3 regions of the Streptomyces sp. NPDC096324 genome follow, and region 3 is predicted to be linked to each of the others. Evidence: riboswitches for the same ligand, from Rfam matches in the RefSeq annotation. Region 3 holds a riboswitch; each other region holds the start of a gene.
The links. A riboswitch is a leader RNA that binds a small molecule or an ion and turns the genes downstream of it on or off. The one in region 3 is predicted to bind cobalamin.

Region 1 (3,201 bases), on a different contig from region 3:
GAGCGACTGGGCGTACGTCGTCCAGCGCACGGTCATCGGTTCGGGCCGGGAGATGTCCCCGGCCAGGATCGGTGGACGGACGTAGCGCGTGCCGTAGGACTGCACCCAACCATGCTGTGTGGCCAGGTATCCCGTCATCTGCTCGGCGAAGTACTGGACCATGTCGTTGCGTTCGGGTTCGCCGTGCACGAGAACGTCCAGGCCGGCCTTCTCCTGGAAGGAGATGACCTCCTGGATCTCCGCCTTGATGCGCTCCTCGTAACCGGCCGCGTCGATACGTCCCTTGCGCAGGTCGGCGCGGGCGGTGCGCAGTTCGCCGGTCTGCGGGAAGGAGCCGATCGTGGTGGTCGGCAGCAGAGGCAGGCCGAGATGGGCGCGTTGGGCCGCCGCGCGCCCGGCGTAGGGCTGGGGGCGGCGGCCGTCGGCGTCCGCGACGGCTGCGGTGCGGGCCCGTACGACGGGGTCGTGCGTGATCGGCGAGTTCACCCGCGAGGCCAAATCAGCTCGGTTCGCGGCGAGTTCACCCGCGATCGCGTCGGTGCCGAGGCCGAGTCCCTTGGCGAGGGCGACGATCTCGACGGTCTTCTGCCGGGCGAAGGCGAGCCAGCGCAGGAGCTGCGGGTCGATGTCCCGTTCGGCGGTCGTGTCGAGCGGGACGTGGAGCAGGGAGCAGGACGCCGACACGTCGACCCGGTCGGCGAGACCCAGCAGGGTGCCGAGGGTGGCGAGGGACTTGGCCAGATCGTTGATCCAGATGTTGCGGCCGTTGACGACGCCGGCGACCAGCCGCTTGCCGGGCAGGCCGCCCGCGGTCGCGAGGGCTTCGAGGTTGGCGGCCCCGGCGTCGGTGAAGTCGAGGGCGAGTCCGTCGACGGGGGCCTTGGCCAGTACCGGCAGGGCGTCGCCGAGCCGGTCGAAGTAGGAGGCGACCAAGAGCTTCGGCCGGTCGGTCAGGGAACCGAGAGCGTGGTAGGCGTGCGCGGCGGCGTCCAGTTCGGCCGAGGTGCGGTCCTGGACGAGGGCGGGCTCGTCGAGCTGAATCCACTCGGCTCCGGCCGCGCGCAGGTCGGCGAGGACCTCGGCGTACACCGGCAGCAACCGGTTCAGCAGGGTGAGCGGCTCGAAGTCGGCGGGCACGCCCGGGGCGGGCTTGGCGAGCAGCAGGTAGGTGACCGGGCCGACCAGTACCGGGCGGGCGCCGAGCCCGAGGGCGAGAGCCTCGTTCAGCTCGGCGACCTGCTTGGTGGAGTCGGCCGTGAAGACGGTGTCCGGCCCCAACTCGGGCACCAGGTAGTGGTAGTTGGTGTCGAACCACTTGGTCATCTCCAGCGGTGCGACATCCTGCGTGCCGCGGGCCATGGCGAAGTAGCCCGCCAGGTCGTCCGCCTCCAGGGCGGCCCGGTGGCGGGCGGGGATCGCGCCGACCATGACGGTGGTGTCCAGGACGTGGTCGTAGTACGAGAAGTCACCGGTCGGGACCTCGTCGATACCCACGTCGGTGAGCCGGCGCCAGTTGGCGGCGCGAAGGTCGGCGGCGGTGCGGTGGAGGGCGTCGCCGGTGACGCGGCCCTTCCAGTAGCCCTCGATCGCCTTCTTCAGTTCCCGGTCAGGTCCCTGGCGGGGGTAGCCGTACACGGTGGCCCGTGCTGCCGCGGTCGCGGACTTCGCTGTCACGGAAATCTCCTTCGCGAGATATCTCCTTGGGATCCCGGCAACGGGACGCGAGCGCGAAGGGGTGACGAACCGGGCGGAACCGATCTCGCGCGGAGCAGCGCGATCTTCCGTCCGACATGTACGCCGACCCGCCCACGAGGTCACCGGGATGTCCGCGCACGATTCCTTTCGCGCGCGGGCAACGGGCAGGTCTTCGGACTCACGGGCACGTCTCCTCGTACACACTTCGTACGAGCGATACGAGACACCTACTGGCCGTCGCTTCCCAGACCCTGTTCGTCGGGTCCAGTGCGTATGACGGCGGTCGTTCCCGCTCACCGCTGCGGGGCAGTCCCGGATTCCCACCGGGTTCCCTCTTACGACGCATCCCGCCTGGCGGACGGGGCGAACCAGCTGCACGGCCCAGCCTAGGGCAATCCACCCGCGCGGCCGATCACATCCGGCATTCGGACGGTGAGGTGGGACACGGGAGCGGCGTCCGTGGGACGCGGCGACGGTGGGAAACGCGTCCCCTTGCCGAAGACTTCCGAGGCTGGGAAGGAGTGCGCACCTGGCACTCCCTGCTACGCCCTGACCCTCTCAGCGGAACACCACCCTGGTGGCCACATCCAACCGACCTGGGGCATCCGTGACCGAGCACCCTCCGAGGAACGGCAGTTCGAGACCAACACGGTGCACGCAGCGGGGGAGGTCATGCGCAACCTCACCGCTGAAATCCGCACGTTCATTGCGGGCGTCGCGGAGTAGCTCGAAACTGTCCCGCAACCCGGGGCTTCTTCCCGGCGCTGGGCCTTAGCCGGTATTCCCGGGCCTGTGACCGTGTGCTGTGGCAGTCTTCCAGCATGCCGGCAGAGCTGAGAGAACACGCAGGTCGTCACTTCGCCATCCAGTTCCACTACGCCTTGCCCGACGACTCCTGGGCTGTGGAGCTGAGCGAGGCCGTGCCTGCGCCGGCCGCGTGGGCTGAGACGACCCATCTGCCTGGGCCACCCTTCCTCGCGGCGCTCGTCCCCGACGAGGACCCTGACCTGGAGCCGACCGTCCGCATCTACAGCCCCGACGGGCACACCATCCCCTACGAGATCATGCAATGGTTCATGGAGGAGGTGGCCGACCAGGTGGAACGCTGCCGCATCGCGTTCGAGCAGGGTGAACCCGAAGCATTGAAATGATCACGCAGCGGCTGGTGTGATCACGGCGTCGGAGCCGTCCTGATCCGGCGGTAGTGACAGCCCTAATCCGGTGGTAGCGACATCCCTGCGAGACGTACGCGCCGGCTGTTCCGGCAGCAGAGGTTGGTCGCGATGACGGTCACGTGGGTGTCGGGCTGACTCCTTGAGTCGTCCGGGGACTTGATCCCTGTATTCAGAGGTGATGCCCGACGCTCTCGCGACCGCCATCATCGTCAACACTGCTCGCTTGATCACTCGTTGGTATCTGTGGTGCGAGCCCGCCGCATGGTGACCCCTCGCGATGCCCGAGCCGCTTCAGCTCCAAACGCAGACCGGGGCCCGTGCGGTGAGCTGG
Region 2 (3,201 bases), on a different contig from region 3:
GCTCGGCCACCAGGTACGAGTTGACCTGGAGGAACTCGCCGGAGAGCGTCTCGCGCTTGAACAGGTTCGACACCTGCGGCTCGATGCACTCGTACACGCCCGCGATCGAGGCGATGGTGGCGGTCGGCGCGATGGCCAGCAGCAGCGAGTTGCGCATGCCGACCGAGGCGATCCGCTCGCGCAGGGCCGCCCAGCGCTCCGGCCAGTTCAGCTCGACGTCGAAGTGGTCCGGGTGCAGGACGCCACGGGCGGTACGGGTCTTCTCCCAGGCGGGGAGCGGTCCGTTGCGCTCGGCCAGGTCCGCGGAGGCCTCGTACGAGGCGAGCATGATCCGCTCGGCGATCCGGGTCGACAGGGCGCGGGCCTCGGGCGAGTCGAACGGGATCCGCAGCTTGAAGAAGACGTCCTGAAGGCCCATCGCGCCGAGGCCGACCGGACGCCATTTGGCGTTGGAGCGGCCCGCCTGCTCGGTCGGGTAGAAGTTGATGTCCACCACGCGGTCGAGGAAGGTCACCGCGGTGCGCACGGTCTGATCGAGCCGCTCCCAGTCGATGTCCCCGCCGGTCACGAACGCGCCCAGGTTGACCGAACCCAGGTTGCAGACCGCCGTCTCCCCGTCGTCCGTGACCTCCAGGATCTCGGTGCACAGGTTCGAGGAGTGGACGGTGTGACCCGGCTCCGCCGTCTGGTTGGCGGTGCGGTTGGCGGCGTCCTTGAAGGTCATCCAGCCGTTGCCGGTCTGCGCGAGGGTGCGCATCATGCGGCCGTACAGATCGCGGGCCTGGATGGTCTTCCGGGCGAGGCCCGCCTCCTCGGCCTTGCGGTAGGCCGCGTCGAACGCGTCGCCCCACAGGTCGACCAGTTCCGGCACGTCGGCCGGGGAGAACAGCGACCAGACGCCGTCCTCGTTCACCCGGCGCATGAACTCGTCCGGGATCCAGTGCGCGAGGTTCAGGTTGTGCGTACGCCGGGCGTCCTCACCGGTGTTGTCGCGCAGCTCAAGGAACTCCTCGATGTCGGAGTGCCAGGTCTCCAGGTAGACCGCCGCCGCACCCTTGCGCCGGCCGCCCTGGTTCACCGCGGCCACCGAGGCGTCGAGCGTCTTCAGGAACGGGACGATGCCGTTGGAGTGCCCGTTGGTGCCGCGGATCAGCGAACCGCGGCTGCGGATGCGGGAGTACGACAGGCCGATGCCGCCCGCGTGCTTCGACAGGCGAGCCACCTGGTGGTAGCGGTCGTAGATGGAGTCCAGCTCGTCCAGCGGGGAGTCGAGGAGGTAGCAGGACGACATCTGGGGGTGCCGCGTACCGGAGTTGAAGAGCGTGGGGGAGGAGGGCAGGTAGTCGAGACGGCTCATGAGCCGGTAGAGAGCCGCGACCTCGTCCACCGAACGGGCGGTGTCGTCCTCCGCGAGACCGGAGGCCACCCGCAGCATGAAGTGCTGGGGCGTCTCTACGACCTTGCGGGTGATCGGGTGCCGCAGCAGATAGCGGGAGTGCAGCGTGCGCAGTCCGAAGTAGCCGAAGCGGTCGTCGCCCTCGGCGTCGATCAGCGTGTCGAGACGGTCCGTGTGCAGCTCCACGAACGCGGCCGTACGGTCGGCGATCAGGCCTTCGCGGTGGCCGACGGCGACCGACTCGGAGAAGGTGGTGACGCCCTGGGAGGCGGCCTCCGCGGCGATGGTGATCGCGAGCAGACGGGCGGCCAGCCGCGAGTAGGCGGGGTCCTCGGAGATGAGACCCGCGGCCGCCTCGGTGGCCAGTTCGCGCAGCTCGGCCTCGTCGGCGCGGGCGGACCGGCCGCGCAGCGCCGCCCCGGCGACCCGGCCGGGGTCGGCGTCGGGGAGGTCGGCGGTCAGATCCGTCAGGGTCCGCAGCAGCGCGGTCCCGGGACCGTCGGTCTCCACCGGGGCCTGCGGCGCGGTCACTGAAGCCGGATCGGCTGGCGCGATGGTCACGTGGGCTCTCCTCGCTCGGCACGGGGCCTTGCGGGCGGGCAGGGGCACACGGGAGCGCTTTCGGGCAGCAGCGCACCGCGTCCACCGGCCCATTCCGCGAGGCCCGGACGTCGTCGGCACCCGGGCCGGACGGCCGGGGCGCGCTGTCGGCAGGTCCTCGGACTGACGCGAGTACGGGCACACGCAGACGCGAACACGCACAAGTACACCGTTGCGGGACAGTTCCGGATTCGCACCGGATTCCCCTGCGGCGACAGCGACCATGAGCATACATCTTGTGCCGGGCCTCGGGACTGCCCCCACATGTTGTGTCCGCTCGGTGTCCGAGAGCGCTACGGAGCGTGCCGGAACGTCAACTCGTAAGTGAGCAGCCGGATGTCGTCGAGCTCCGGAAGGGGGTTCCAGTCGCGGTCCGGGGTGCGGGTGAAGCCGACGCGCTCGTAGAGGCGGTGGGCGCTGTGCATGGTGCGCTGGGTGGACAGCACGAGGCGCGCGCAGCCCTCCAGGGCCCGTGCCCGTGCGACGCAGGCGCGCACGAGGGCCTCACCGGCGCCCCGGCCACGCGCCTCCCGCGCGACCGCGAGCATCCGGATCTCGGCCTCACCGTCGCGCGCCGAGTCGGCCATGGGGCCGCCGTCCGCCGCGAAGGTCACAGTGCCGAGCACCCGGTCCCCCTCGGCGGCGACGAGCACCTCGGCGACGGCCGCGCGCCCCGCGACGTCCCGCAGCCTTCCGAGGTACGCGTCGCTCTCCCCGAAGTCGAGCAGCCCGTCCCCGAGGTAGGCACGGGCCGCGATCTCGCCGATGACGGGGTACTCCTCGGGCCGTGCCGGCCGGATGACGATGTCCATGCGGGCGAGTGTGCCCGACCGGCACGGCGACGGGCCGCCGGTTTTCCTCCGGCGGCCCGTCGTTCTGTGGCTGTCGCGAGAGCCGGCCCGCGGGCCTGCGTGACCCACAGGTCCGGGCCTGTGGGCCGGGACCGGTCCCGGCGTCTCCTAGTGGCTCGCGTCCGCCGTCGCCGGCGGGAGTTCCGTCTCGACGCCCGTGTCGCCCGCGTCGGCCGTGTAGTCACCGGGCGAGGTCTCGTCCACGCCCTCCGGGGCCTTGAGCGCCCTGAGGACGAAGGTCAGGACGACGGTCACGGCCACGTTCAGGACGAACGCCGTCAGACCGATGTAGCCGATCTCCCCGATGCCGGGGATCTCCTTCGAGCTGCCGCCGAAGTGCTTCTGCGTCGGGGA
Region 3 (3,201 bases):
TCACGGACCCGGTCGTCCCGAAGAACCCGCGGGCGCTCATCTCGCCCACCGGCTTTCCCATCAGGACGACCTGGCTGCTGCGGTCGCTGCCCGGCTTGAGCAGCACGGGATTCATCAGCGCGGTCGGCTCCACGCGGGCGGCCTGCGCCTGCATGGCCTGCGCCCGCCCGATCTCGGCGCCCTCGCGCGTCACGAACGAGTTCAGGGACATGTTCTGCGCCTTGAAGGGCGCGACCTTGACGCCCTGGCGCGCCAGCCACCGGCAGATCCCGGCGGTCACGACGCTCTTGCCCGCGTCGGAGGTGGTCCCGGCGATCAGCAGCCCGCCGCTCATGCGGTGCGCCCCTTCCTGGTGACCGGAACCCGTCCGGCTCCGGTGAGCAGAATCCGGCCGGCGGCGCTCACGCCGAGCGCGAGCCAGCCCACGCGCCGCGAGAGCCGTACGGCCCGTTCGATGTCGTGGACGTGGACGGCGCGCCCCGCGCCGTTGAGGACGGGCCGGTGCTCGACCCGTCCGCCGTACGAGAGGGTGCCGCCGAGCCGCACGCCGAGCGCGCCCGCGAACGAGGCCTCCACGGGCCCGGCGTTGGGGCTCGGATGCTTGCGGGCGTCGGCGCGCCAGGCCCGCAGGGCACCGCGCGGATCGGGTCCGGCCACGGCCGCGAGGACGGCGGTCAGCCGGGCGCCCGGCCAGCCGGCCAGGTCGTCGAGCCGGGCGGAGGCCCAGCCGTAGCGCCGGTGGCGGGGGGACTTGTGTCCGACCATGGCGTCGAGCGTGTTCACGGCGCGGAAGGCGACGAGTCCGGGCACGCCGGCGATGGCGCCCCAGACCAGAGCGCCCACGACGGCGTCGGAGGTGTTCTCGGCGACGGACTCGACGACCGCGCGCGCGACGCCGTCGGCGTCCAGCGCCTGCGGATCGCGTCCGCACAGGTGCGGCAGCCGTTCCCGGGCCGCGCCGAGGTCACCGGCCGCGAGCGGGCCGCCGATCGCCCGCGCCTCGCGGCCGAGGGAGGTCCCTCCGACGACGGCCCAGGTGGCGGCGGCGGTCAGGGCGATCGAGGCGGTACGGGAGCGGCGTACGGTGCGGCTCGCCAGCGCGGCCAGTCCGGTGGCGCCGCCGACGCAGACAGCCGTGTGCAGGGCGCCCCACCCGCGGTGGTCCCGCCACAGGGTCCGTTCGACGGTCGCGGCGGCCCGCCCGAACGCGGCGACCGGATGCCCTCGGCGGGGATCGCCGAGCAGCAGGTCGCCGAGAAGGCCGGCGGCGGCGCCGTACGCGAAGACGCGATCGGCACGCACGGGGTCAGCCGGCCGTGGGGTGGAGCGGAACCCTCGTACTCAGCGAAACGGGCAACGGGCAGCCGCGCATGGCGATATGTCCTCACTCAGGGTGTCCACGCCCTGGTTCGACGAGACCGGCGGTGAGAGTTCCTGGCTCCCGGGGAGTTTCTTCCCCGATGACAGTGGCGGGACCGCGCCGGATTCGCACCGGCTTCCTCTCATGCCGCCGTACTTGGCTCCGGCAGTCCACCACGGGGTGAGAACGGCCGTCAACTGGCTGTTGACCTGCGGAGGGACAGTGTGCGCAGGCCCACATACGCGTGGGGTGCGGGACGGTGATCCGTCCCGCACCCCACGCGCGGTTCCGTTCGGCGCGACCCGGTTCCGGGCCGCCGACGGGCTACTTGGTGATGATCAGAGAGATGCCGTACGCCACCGCCGCGGCACAGGCCGCGAAGCAGACGTACGCGCCGGTGGCCGCCGCGACCGCGGAACCGCCCTGGGCGGACTCCTTCTTGGAGAGGCCGGCGACGCCGAGGGTGAAGAGGGCGACGAGGGCCACGGTCACTCCGAGGCTGACCCCGAAGACGGACCCGAGGGCTGACCAGTCGATGCTCATGCTGTTTCTTCCTTCGGTTCTCAGGCCACTCGGGACGGCGCCGACGGGTTCACCGTGGGCTCGGCCGGAGCCGGGATGGTGGCCGTGAGGCCTTCGGCCACGGTGCCGGCCGGGGGCGGGGTGACGGCGGCGATGGCCTGCGTCACCACACCGGCGGGCTCCTCGGTGTCGTTCACGTTGTTGTGGTCGATCACCTCGCGGCGCGAGCGGCGCCAGATCGCGAAGCTGGAGCCGACCAGGAACGCGGCGACGAGCGCGGTGCCCCAGGCACCGAAACCGGTCACCCACTCGGCGCCGGCGCCGACCAGGGCGGCGGCGGGCAGCGTGAGGACCCAGGCGACGACCATGCGGGTGGCGGTGGACCAGCGGACCACACCGCCCTTGCGGCCGAGACCCGCGCCCATCACGGAACCGGAGACCGAGTGCGTGGTGGAGAGGGAGAAGCCGATGTGCGAGGAGGCCAGGATGACCGTCGCCGCGCTGGTCTGGGCGGCGAAGCCCTGCTGCGGCTGAAGGTCGGTCAGGCCCTTGCCCATCGTGCGGATGATGCGCCAGCCGCCCAGGTAGGTGCCGAGCGCGATGGCGAGACCGGCGGAGAGGATGACCCAGACCGGCGGGTCCGAGTCGGGAGCGACGGCGCCACCGGCGACCAGGGCCAGGGTGATGATGCCCATCGTCTTCTGCGCGTCGTTCGTGCCGTGGGCCAGCGAGACCAGGCCCGCGGAGGCGATCTGGCCGGCGCGGTAACCCTTCTTGGTCGCCTTGGTGTCGGCGCCGCCGCTCAGCTTGTACGACAGCCGGGTGGCGAGCATGGCGGCCAGACCGGCGACGATCGGGGCGGCGACGGCGGGCAGAAGCACCTTGCCGACCAGGACGTCACCGTGCACGGCGCCGGTACCGGCGGAGGCGATGGTGGCGCCGACCAGGCCGCCCATGAGGGCGTGCGAGGAGCTGGACGGGAGTCCGACGAGCCACGTCACCAGATTCCAGAGGATCGCGCCGACGAGCGCGGCGAAGATCACCTCTGGCCGGATGCCCGTCTCGTCGACGAGGCCCTTGGAGATCGTGTTGGCGACCTCGACGGAGAGGAAGGCGCCGACAAGGTTGAGGGCGGCGGACATGGCCACCGCGACCTTGGGCTTGAGTGCGCCGGTCGAGATGGTGGTGGCCATCGCGTTGGCGGTGTCGTGGAAACCGTTCGTGAAATCGAACACGAGAGCGGTGACGATCACGATTCCGAGGAGGAGCGTGATGTGTTCCATTTACCCAGGCTTCTGTTGGACGTCAGTGGCAGGTGG

Region 1: another riboswitch for cobalamin. It lies ahead of metE (5-methyltetrahydropteroyltriglutamate--homocysteine S-methyltransferase); the one in region 3 lies ahead of ACIQ7M_RS11120 (cobalamin biosynthesis protein).
Region 2: another riboswitch for cobalamin. It lies ahead of ACIQ7M_RS16725 (ribonucleoside-diphosphate reductase subunit alpha); the one in region 3 lies ahead of ACIQ7M_RS11120 (cobalamin biosynthesis protein).

The regions. Positions count from the first base shown of each region.
Region 1 covers NZ_JBIWFK010000006.1:407,464-410,664, forward strand. The annotation lists gene metE (5-methyltetrahydropteroyltriglutamate--homocysteine S-methyltransferase) at 1-1,674, opposite strand, end outside; cobalamin riboswitch at 1,841-2,083, opposite strand; gene ACIQ7M_RS18840 (DUF6228 family protein) at 2,155-2,421, shown strand; gene ACIQ7M_RS18845 (hypothetical protein) at 2,517-2,846, shown strand.
Region 2 covers NZ_JBIWFK010000005.1:591,203-594,403, forward strand. The annotation lists gene ACIQ7M_RS16725 (ribonucleoside-diphosphate reductase subunit alpha) at 1-1,957, opposite strand, end outside; cobalamin riboswitch at 2,088-2,237, opposite strand; gene ACIQ7M_RS16730 (GNAT family N-acetyltransferase) at 2,290-2,808, opposite strand; gene mctP (monocarboxylate uptake permease MctP) at 2,956-3,201, opposite strand, start outside.
Region 3 covers NZ_JBIWFK010000004.1:66,617-69,817, reverse strand. The annotation lists gene ACIQ7M_RS11125 (cobyric acid synthase) at 1-334, opposite strand, end outside; gene ACIQ7M_RS11120 (cobalamin biosynthesis protein) at 331-1,302, opposite strand; cobalamin riboswitch at 1,408-1,551, opposite strand; gene ACIQ7M_RS11115 (hypothetical protein) at 1,685-1,903, opposite strand; gene ACIQ7M_RS11110 (inorganic phosphate transporter) at 1,924-3,165, opposite strand.